Regions from separate parts of the Citrobacter sp. C1 genome, predicted to be linked through region 1. Evidence: riboswitches for the same ligand, from Rfam matches in the RefSeq annotation. Region 1 holds a riboswitch; each other region holds the start of a gene.
The links. Region 1 has a riboswitch for cobalamin ahead of btuB (TonB-dependent vitamin B12 receptor BtuB). Riboswitches for the same ligand answer to the same signal wherever they lie in the genome.
Positions count from the first base shown of each region.

Region 2: it holds a riboswitch for cobalamin, as region 1 does, so the genes downstream of both, IB214_RS09590 (cobyrinate a,c-diamide synthase) here and btuB (TonB-dependent vitamin B12 receptor BtuB) in region 1, are expected to answer to the same signal.
Region 3: it holds a riboswitch for cobalamin, as region 1 does, so the genes downstream of both, IB214_RS10520 (ABC transporter substrate-binding protein) here and btuB (TonB-dependent vitamin B12 receptor BtuB) in region 1, are expected to answer to the same signal.

Region 1 is NZ_CP115035.1:4,775,877-4,779,158, forward strand. It holds gene murI (glutamate racemase) at 1-292, opposite strand, end outside; gene btuB (TonB-dependent vitamin B12 receptor BtuB) at 237-2,075, opposite strand; cobalamin riboswitch at 2,140-2,336, opposite strand; gene trmA (tRNA (uridine(54)-C5)-methyltransferase TrmA) at 2,452-3,282, shown strand, end outside.
Region 2 is NZ_CP115035.1:1,999,219-2,002,500, forward strand. It holds gene pduF (propanediol diffusion facilitator PduF) at 1-221, shown strand, start outside; gene pocR (regulatory protein PocR) at 426-1,337, shown strand; cobalamin riboswitch at 1,669-1,844, shown strand; gene IB214_RS09590 (cobyrinate a,c-diamide synthase) at 1,932-3,282, shown strand, end outside.
Region 3 is NZ_CP115035.1:2,169,421-2,172,702, forward strand. It holds gene IB214_RS10515 (iron ABC transporter permease) at 1-473, opposite strand, end outside; gene IB214_RS10520 (ABC transporter substrate-binding protein) at 539-1,591, opposite strand; cobalamin riboswitch at 1,792-2,019, opposite strand; gene IB214_RS10525 (GNAT family N-acetyltransferase) at 2,236-2,778, opposite strand; gene dauA (C4-dicarboxylic acid transporter DauA) at 2,885-3,282, opposite strand, start outside.

The DNA.
Region 1 (3,282 bases):
CCGTGCTGGCGGTATTGCAGGCGATAACAGCCAGTGAAAGGGGGTAGCGCTGCTGAACGGCAGTCACAATCTCAACAACACGCTCGACAATAAATTCCTCGCTCTTCTCTCCATAAGGAAAGGCAACGTTATCGAAAGCGTATATATAGTGGAGATCCGGCAAGAGGTTGCGGATCTCATTGTAGACCGACAACCCACCGACGCCGGAATCAAACACCAGCACGGTGGGACGTGGATCAGAAAGTGTAGCTGCCAGACAAGGTGTATTCCCGTCCTGCAGTTGGGTAGCCATAAACTGTCTCGTAATCTTTATCGAACAGGTTGGCGATTTTACCACGAACTGTCAGCTGTGAGGTGATCGGATATGACACCGCCAGATCCCACAAACTCACTCCACCCAATTTTACCGGCTGGTTAGTGACATAGTCCTTGTCATATCGTGTTCCCAGATATTGATACGTCAGGCCCCAGTCAAAATCATAGACCTGCCAATCGAGCTGATACTTCACCTGCTGTTTGGAACGGCGGGCCAGCGGCTTGTCCGTAATCGCATTACGCGCATCGACATAGTCATAGCTCAGCGTATGCGCCAGCGGACCCGTATCGAAACTCGCCGTCGCTTCAACGCCTTTAATCCGCACTTTCCCTTCGTTATAGTATTTCAGAGTGTGGGGGTCATAATCGATCATGTTATCGATATCGTTGCGATATCCTGACAAACGCCAGTTTACATCCGCCGTTAACCCTTCAAACGCCCCTTCCCACTGCTTGCTCTCTTCAGGATCAAGGTTTGCATTGCCATACATACCGTACAGCTGCCCCAGATTAGGTGCTTTATAAGAGGTGCCATAAGAAGCAATGAAACGATAGCCGTCAATGAACGCCCATCCGGCGCTGGTTTGCCATGTGCCATGCCGACCAAACTGGGAGTTGTCGTCGCTGCGCGCCGCGCCTTCGAAGGTGAAGTCGCCAAGCTGTTGCAACCCGGTCAGATAAATACCGGTATTACGCTGATCGTAACCGTCCGTAACATACCCGGTGCCTGGCTCTGTGGTTTGCTTTTGCCAGTCGACGCCAGCGCCCACATTGCCATGGCCAACCACGATACTGTTTGACCACTGCACGTTATATTGCTTCATCTCATCCAGGGTTGCCGAGGAGTCGTAGCGACCATAGTCCGGGTCATAGTTGTAGTCTTTGCTATGGCTGTAGCTGGAAACCAGTTGTGATTGGATTTGCTCGCCATTAAAGCGCAGTCCGGCATCCCAGCTTTGGCTATAGAGCTTACGGGTATCGACTAACGGCGTGCCTGGATAGTAGTAAGAATCATAATTGGTGCGGTTATCATAGCCATAGCCGCGCACAAACCCGCTCCAGGTGTCGGAGAAGTTATGTTCCAGTGCGCCGTACAGCGTCTTACTTAAAAAACCATCTTTATCGGGCTGCGCTTGCTCACCAGTGCTACCGTAGGCGACAACGTCAAAACCTTTGGTATAGGCATAATCCCCCATCAGCGTCACGCGCGTATTCTCACCGAGCTGTTGCTGCGTCGAGATGTCGTAATTCTGATAACCATTACTGCCCACACCGGCGGTCAATTCCGTCCCCGGTTTTTCTCGCGTGGTAATGATATTCACCACACCGCCGATCGCATCAGAACCATAAACAGCGGAACGCGGCCCACGAATGTATTCAATACGTTGCACCAGTGATACCGGGAACTGGCTGAGATCGGCGGCACCACTCACCCCAGCTAAATTCAGGCGCACGCCGTCAATCAGCACCAGTACATGACTGGCGTTGGTCCCACGAATAGAAATAGACGAATTTTGTCCCATACCACCGTATTGCGCGATATCGACACCCGGCAGGCGGCGAAGAACGTCATTCACAGAGGTAGATTGCCAGCGATCGATTTCCTGGCGCGTAACAACGGTGATGGGAGCAAGCACTGCACTAAGGGGTTGCTGAAAACGGTTAGCCGTAACGACGAGAGTATCCGGGCTAGCATCCTGCGCCCAACCAGAAAATGCCGCGACGGAAAGTGCCGTCAGCAGCAATGATTTTTTGATCATTGTAAAGCATCCACAATATAAGAAGGATGCCGCAGGTCCCACCGATAGTACGCGATGATGAAAACCAGATGCGACGTTAGCCGGCAGGTCTTCGGGCTTGGAAGGTTATTCAATATAGCGAATAAAAAGAAATGAAGACTTCCCACCCAAAGGCAGTGTCTGCTTACGCTCTCATTTCACCTTTCCTTACCGCTGCGCGTCAGCTCCAGATTTACACTGGATTCCCTTTTAACTCACAGGACCGGAACGCGGATGCTACAGTTTGTTATTACCGACTGTCCAGACTGCGTATCACAATATTAGAAATCATCAATAACTGGACATCTACTGAGCAATCCCTACAATCCCCGCGTACTTTTATTTTTCAGGACGCATCATGACCCCCGAACACCTCCCGACAGAACAGTATGACGCGCAGCTAGCCGATAAAGTGGCTCGTTTACAGAGCTTAATGACGCCATTTACTGATCAGGCTCCGGAAGTGTTTCGCTCGCCGGTCAGTCATTACCGCATGCGCGCTGAATTCCGCCTGTGGCATGACGGTGACGACCTGTATCACATCATGTTTGAAAGCCAGACCAAAAGCCGTATTCGCGTCGACAGCTTTCCGGCAGCCAGCGAACTCATCAACACGCTGATGACAGCCATGATTGACGGCGTTCGTCACAATCACATCCTGCGTCATAAATTGTTCCAGATTGATTACCTCACCACCATGAGCAATCAGGCGGTGGTATCCATGCTGTACCATAAAAAGTTAGATGACGAATGGCGTCAGGAAGCCGAAGCACTGCGGGATGCGCTACGCGCGCAAAACCTGAATGTGCATCTGATTGGCCGGGCGACCAAAACCAAAATCGCGTTGGATCAAGATTACATCGATGAACGTTTGCCGGTTGCGGGTAAAGAGATTATCTACCGCCAGGTTGAGAACAGCTTCACGCAGCCGAATGCCGCCATGAACATTCAGATGCTGGAATGGGCGATTGATGTCACCAAAGATTCGCAGGGCGACCTGCTTGAATTGTACTGTGGCAATGGCAACTTCTCGTTAGCGCTGGCGCAGAACTTCAACCGCGTACTGGCCACTGAAATCGCTAAACCGTCCGTGGCTGCCGCGCAGTACAATATTGCGGCTAACCATATTGATAACGTGCAAATTATTCGTATGGCTGCAGAAGAGTTTACTCAGGCGATGAATGGGGTG
Region 2 (3,282 bases), 2.3 Mb from region 1:
GATTTGCCATGAATCCGGCGCGTGATTTTGGTCCTAAGTTGTTTGCCTGGTTTGCCGGATGGGGAGATGTTGCGATGACGGGGGGACGCGATATCCCATACTTTATCGTCCCGATTGTGGCACCGATCATCGGTGCGTGCGCCGGGGCAGCAATTTATCGTTACTTTATTGGCAAAAATTTACCGTGTAATACTTGTAAGCTGGAGGAAAATGAGAGCTAGCTTCATGGAAATTGTTTATTTCTGAAATGCAAAAACTGATTTCGTGATCCGGTTTCCTGAACAGCTTAAAAAGTCTCCCCACAATGGGAGACTTTTGTTATGGTCCATTAACACCTTTTATCATTGCGTCTAATAGCGAGATGAAAAGTGAATGTGAATAATGTGTTTTTATTTATAACAATAAATTAACTGAGAGGTTTTATCATGATTTCTGCGAGCGCCCTGAACTCAGAACTCATTAATAAAATCGCACAGGATTTTGCACAGGCCACCAGTCTGGCCGTTGTGGTTGTCAATATTCACGGTGATGAAATTTCTGAACTCTTTAATTTTACCCCTTTCTGCCAGTTGATGCGCCAGCATCCGCAGCACAGCACGCGATGCCGTATGAGCGATCGTTGTGGGGGCCTTGAAGCATCAAAATCAGACCAGCCGTGTATTTATCGCTGTCATGCCGGCCTTACCGATTTTTCTATCCCTTTGGTGATTGCAGGCCACTTGGTTGGTTTTGTTTTATGCGGTCAGGTGCGCTTAAGCAATGACGTAGGCCTGGTTGATATTTTGAGTGTCGATGATCGCTGGCAAGCCGATCCCGAACTGCTCAATGAATTTCGTAATGTTCCGGAAATGGACTATTCTCGCGTCATCGCCTCTGCAGATTTGTTGAAGTTGATTGTTGAAAATTGCCTTAAAAAACAATTGAATTTCGTTGTCATTAAAGACAGTACACAGCAGTCAGAGTCGGTGCGTCCAACCCGTAGCCCGACTCCTCATGACAGTAAAATGAAAAAAGCGTTGCGCTATATCGACGCACATTTGTCGGATGAGCTTCGCCTCGAGGAGGTGGCTTCGCATGTTTATCTCAGTCCGTACTATTTCAGCAAGCTGTTCAAAAAATATCAGGGGATCGGTTTTAATGCCTGGGTAAACCAACAGCGAATGGCAAGTGCTAAAGAGTTGCTTTGTCATAGTGACTGGAGTATTGCCAGTATTGCGCGAAATTTAGGCTTTTCGCAAACCAGTTATTTTTGCAAAGTTTTCCGCCAGACATACCAGGTGACGCCGCAGGCTTTTCGCCAGCAAATTAGTGTTGTTTCGTCCGAAGAGTCAGCATAAATAGCAATATTTTGCTATTGCCGATTTTTGATATCGTATTGTATGTCCGTCATTATAAAATGAAAAATAAGGATAGAAGACAATAAATTGTCATAGCGCAACAAAGTAATAGTGTCTGAAGGATAAACTGCACCAGTTTTTATTTTTGTGATGAGATACAGTGTCTGTGTGAATGACTTTCTTTATTATTAATTGAAGCTTTCATACGGAATGCAAACTTAAGAATAAGCTGAATGACGCCATAACATTGGCTGAATGAGCGTAAAAGATATTTAAATGAATTTTTGTCATGAGGTGTGTTAATTCATCTCATGCCTGGAGCTTAATAGAATTTGCTCCTGAGCTGACAGGTTTACCACGTTTGTGGTAGGGAAGGGGGTGAGAATCCCCCGCAGCCCCCGCTGCTGTGATGCTGACGACCCCGTATAGACCACTGATCGCGAGATTGGGAAGGACGGGTGAGAATGACGCTAAGCCAGAAGACCTGCCTGTCAGTGACTACCAACAACTTCGGTGGGAAGTGGGTTGCTCAGATGCATACAGTCGAAAGACTGGGTATCTCTACACCCCTACCACCCTGAACAGGATCAGGGTATGGCGGCCAATTTTCGCGCGTTTGTTCTTGCAGGTACCGGAAGCGGCTGTGGTAAAACCACGGTAACGCTGGGCTTGTTGAGTCTGCTGAAAAAACGCGGTTTGCGCGTCCAGCCTTGCAAAGTCGGTCCTGATTATCTGGATACCGGCTGGCATACCGCCGTATCTGGCACAGCCTCCCGCAATCTTGATAGCTTCATGCTCCCCACTTCCACGCTGAACGCCTTATTTTGCGAACATATGCAGCATGCGGATATCGCCGTCATCGAAGGCGTTATGGGGTTGTATGACGGTTATGGTACGGACCCCAATTACTGCAGTTCCGCCGCGATGGCGAAGCAGCTGGGCTGTCCGGTCATTTTGCTGGTGGACGGTAAAGCCGTCTCAACGTCAATTGCCGCCACGGTGATGGGATTCCAGCATTTTGATCCAACGCTGAACATTGCTGGCGTGATTGTTAACCGGGTAAACAGCGAAACGCATTACCAGCTACTTAAAGTCGCCATCGAACGCTACTGTTCGATACCGGTATTGGGCTATGTTCCCCGCGTCGATGGCGTGGCGCTCCCTGAGCGTCATCTGGGACTGGTGACCGCGCGGGAATCAATCGTCAATCAGTTGCCGTGGCAGGAATTTGCTACAACGCTTGAGCAAACGTTAGATATCGACGCGCTGCTGGCCTTAAGCCAGTTAGACACCCCACCGGTGGGCGAATGGCCCGCGCTTCCTGCCTCCGATGCCGGAGCTGGACTGACGCTTGCCATTGCTGATGACGAAGCATTCAACTTCTACTATCCGGATAACATTACGCTACTGGCGCGCACGGGCCTCAATATTGTCCGTTTCAGCCCGCTACACGACAGCCGTCTCCCTGATTGCCAGATGATCTGGCTAGGGGGCGGATACCCTGAGCTGCACGCTGCCGGGCTTGCCCAAAATTCCACCATGCTGGCGCAACTGCGTGCGGCTCATCAGCGCGGTGTGGCGATTTACGCGGAGTGCGGTGGTCTGATGTACCTGGGGAGTTCGCTGGAAGACAGCAACGGCGATATCTGGCCGATGGCGGATATTATTCCCGGTCACAGCAAAATGGGCAAACGTCTGACCCGATTTGGCTATTGTGAAGCGCAGGCCGAACAACAAACCTTACTCGCTGCGCCCGGTGACGTGCTGCGCGGACATGAATTTCACTATTCCGATTTTACCCCTCAAACCCAGGCCGTGACGAGCTGTCGCAAAGTTCGCGATGGCGAAACGTTACAGGCGTGGTCTGGCGGTTGGCAGGTTGGCAATGCGTTTGCCAGCTACCTGCACGTTCATTTTGCTCAGCGTCCTGAGATGCTTAATCACT
Region 3 (3,282 bases), 2.4 Mb from region 1:
GCGGCCACGGCCAGCAGTGCGACAAACAGAAATGCCGTCAGCGCGCCGATAAACGCCCCGAGCGACATGCTGATAATCCCCGCACCCAGCCCGGTCAGCGCGATCAGCACCGCTCCCGTCGATGCCCCGGCCGAGATCCCCAGCAGATAAGGTTCGGCCAGCGCATTACGCAGTAGTGATTGCAGCACCACGCCGGAAACGGCCAGACAGGCACCGCAGCAGGCAGAGACAAGCGCACGGGTCAGGCGGTAGTTCCAGATGATCCCAGCATCCAGCGCGTCTACCGGATATTGGCTGCCAAACAGGTGGTTTGCCAGCGTGTGGGTGACATGCTGCCACGGGATAAACGTCTCACCGATGGAGATCCCCGCCAGCAGCACCCCGCACATCACCACGCTGACCCACAGGCTGTGCAGCAGCGTTCGCTGGGTAAACTGACTCATCGCCCGACGCGTCCTGCGTAATTCGCTCATTGTTGATGGCTTTCCTGAGTGCGAAAGCGCGTGATGCCCGTGCATGACATCACGCGCGACGAGGATTAATGAGTGGCCTGCGGGTGTGCAAGACCGTATTGCACCAGCGCATCGGCGAGTTTTTCCAGCCCGTCAAGGGTTCTGATGCCCGCATTCATGGTCTGGACATCAATCACCGGCAGGTGGTTGTCTTTCACCGCCGGGATAAGACGGGTAACCGGGTCAGACTTGAGGTATTCCATTTTGACTTTCCAGTCATCCGCCGGGAAACGGCGACGGCCCATCTCGCCGAGAACAATCACCGATGGACTGGCTTTGGCAATGGTTTCCCAGCCGACAGTCGGCCACTCTTCCGCGGAATCAATGACATTTTTTACCCCGAGGGTTTGTGCGATCCACGCGGCGGGGCCAAATTTACCGGCAACATACGGATCAAGCTGCAGATCGGCGCTGGAGAACCAGAAGACGGCAGAAACGTTATTCTCCATGCCGGTGATCTTCGTTTTGGCTGCGGCCTCGCGGGCTTTGAGGCTGGCTATCAGCTCATCGCCCTTGTCCTGCACATCGAAGATTTTGGCCAGATCGGCAACTTCCTGGTAGACCATGGCGATATCAAACATGCCTTTACGCACACCATCGCCGCCGTCTTCATTGTCTTTTGCACAATCGGCAGGGGCGGTATAAACCGGAACGTTGAGTTCACTGAATTGTTCATAAGAGGCAACCGTCCCCGCGGGGCCAATCTGCCATTCAAACTGGCTGGCAACCAGGTCTGGTTTTTTGGCGATAATGCCTTCAAAGCTGGGTATGTTTTGCGCGATGACTGCAATCTTGTCATTCGCCGCTTTGTACTGTTCAGGAACCGGGCCAAACCACAGCGATGTGCCTACAACGCGATCGGCCAGACCCAAAGAATAGAGGATTTCAGTGCTGTTCTGACCCACTGTGGTCACGCGCTGCGGGGCTTTATTAAAGGTAATATCTCGACCACAGTTTTTGATAGTCAGCGGATATTGCGTCTTTGCTGCCGTCGCCATATTACTGGTCAGGAAGAGTGCCGCGCCGGTCAGCGCCAGAAGTGAATATTTGCAATAAGCAGAGGTAAAAACAGAATACATTATCATTGTCCCGTTGATGCCAGCGCTTCAGCGTCTGGTCATTATTTATTTCGCGGGACAGGCGCATGACGATAGATGACATTTCATCATGACATTCAGGCAAAATAATATGAAAATAAAACATATTGTTGCCAGTTTGATCAGGAATCAATTTTGTTCATTCGTCAAATAAATCACCCCATGGACCATCCCGTCCACTCAATGTATAAAACCATGACAGTAGGTCTCCTGGCTTACGGTAATCAGAATATCGGCCTTCCCATAAAAATATTTTACAGTGACCTGTAGTGAATCATCACTACACAGAGATATTCAGCATCCGCTTACAGTTGCGGGGGCAGCTATGGCATAAGAGAGAAATCATCCGCACCATATTCCGTTTCAAAAGCATGACTGCGCTTTGAAATACTGTCGGAGCGGACTGTATCGGTATGCTAATATTGCGTCAACCGCTGTAATAAGTAGGTAGTATTTAATTGTCATTTTTAATTCCTTTTAAATCATGTGGTTAATCTTTAATGGTTCATTGTGATGTGCCGAAGATAATAAATATTTGGTAAATTAAATGAGAATTATTTGATGTTGATCAATTAACGATGTGGTGTTGAAAAAGAATAAAATGAATAGTGAGAAATACACGCTTATTAAATAATCTGCGCCACATCACATTTTTCAATGTGTTTTTCCATATGGACAATTTGTTGCTCGCCACCTTCATCAAGGAACACGTTAAAGTGATTGTTGCACCAAAACTGATAGCCGCCGGGTAAAAAATGATGGGTATGCAAGTAGAGCGTTTTATATTGCTGATGCTGACAATATGCTTCTGCCAGTGTCATAAGTTGGCGGCCTATACCTCGACGGCGGTGTTCCTGTTCCACGTAACAGCGGCAAATTTCTGCGGTGTTGGCTAAATCATAGCGCCCGCGCAATGCCATGATTCTGTCATCGTACTGACACACTGCCAGCGTAGCGATAAGTTGCTGGTGTGCATCCCACACGCCGAGCAGTAGATTTCGGGGGTGGTGCAGGTAGTGTGAACGTAAATCTAATATGTCTTCGTCAGGACGTGGAGTGGGCCTGTTAGCCTGAAAATAGAGATTTAAATGACGGATAATAAATGACTGAACGGCGGGAATATCCGACTCGGTAATTTCGCGAAAGGTATACGTAGCATTAGGGTTCATTGTTGTGGGTATTATCAGGAGTAGGGGAAATGATAATAGCAACTCAGCGGGGATTGCAGAAGTGAAGAGTGACCGACAAGCAAAGCCTGCCGGCCATCACTAAACGTTAAATATCAGCCAGTGCGGCGTCACGGTTCGGGAAGAACGCCAGACGGCCGGGGATGGGTTGGATACCCGCACGCGCCATGGTGCGTAGCGGTTGGAACTCCAGATTACTGATACGTAATTCACAGCCTTCCGGCAGTCGTTTAACAAAACGCTGGAAGGCGTCCAGACCACCGGCATCCAGTACCGGGACGGCATCCCACTTCAGTACCACGATGCGCTTGCCTGCAATACGTGTTTCGAGATCGGTAAACAATCCCTCCGCTGCGGCAAAGAACAGCGGGCCAATCACGCGCAGCACCAGCACATCGTCCGGTACGTCTACGTTAACCGGTGCCAGGCGCGTCATGCGCGCAATGCGGCGCATAAACAGCAGCGAGGCAAGGACGATACCGACGC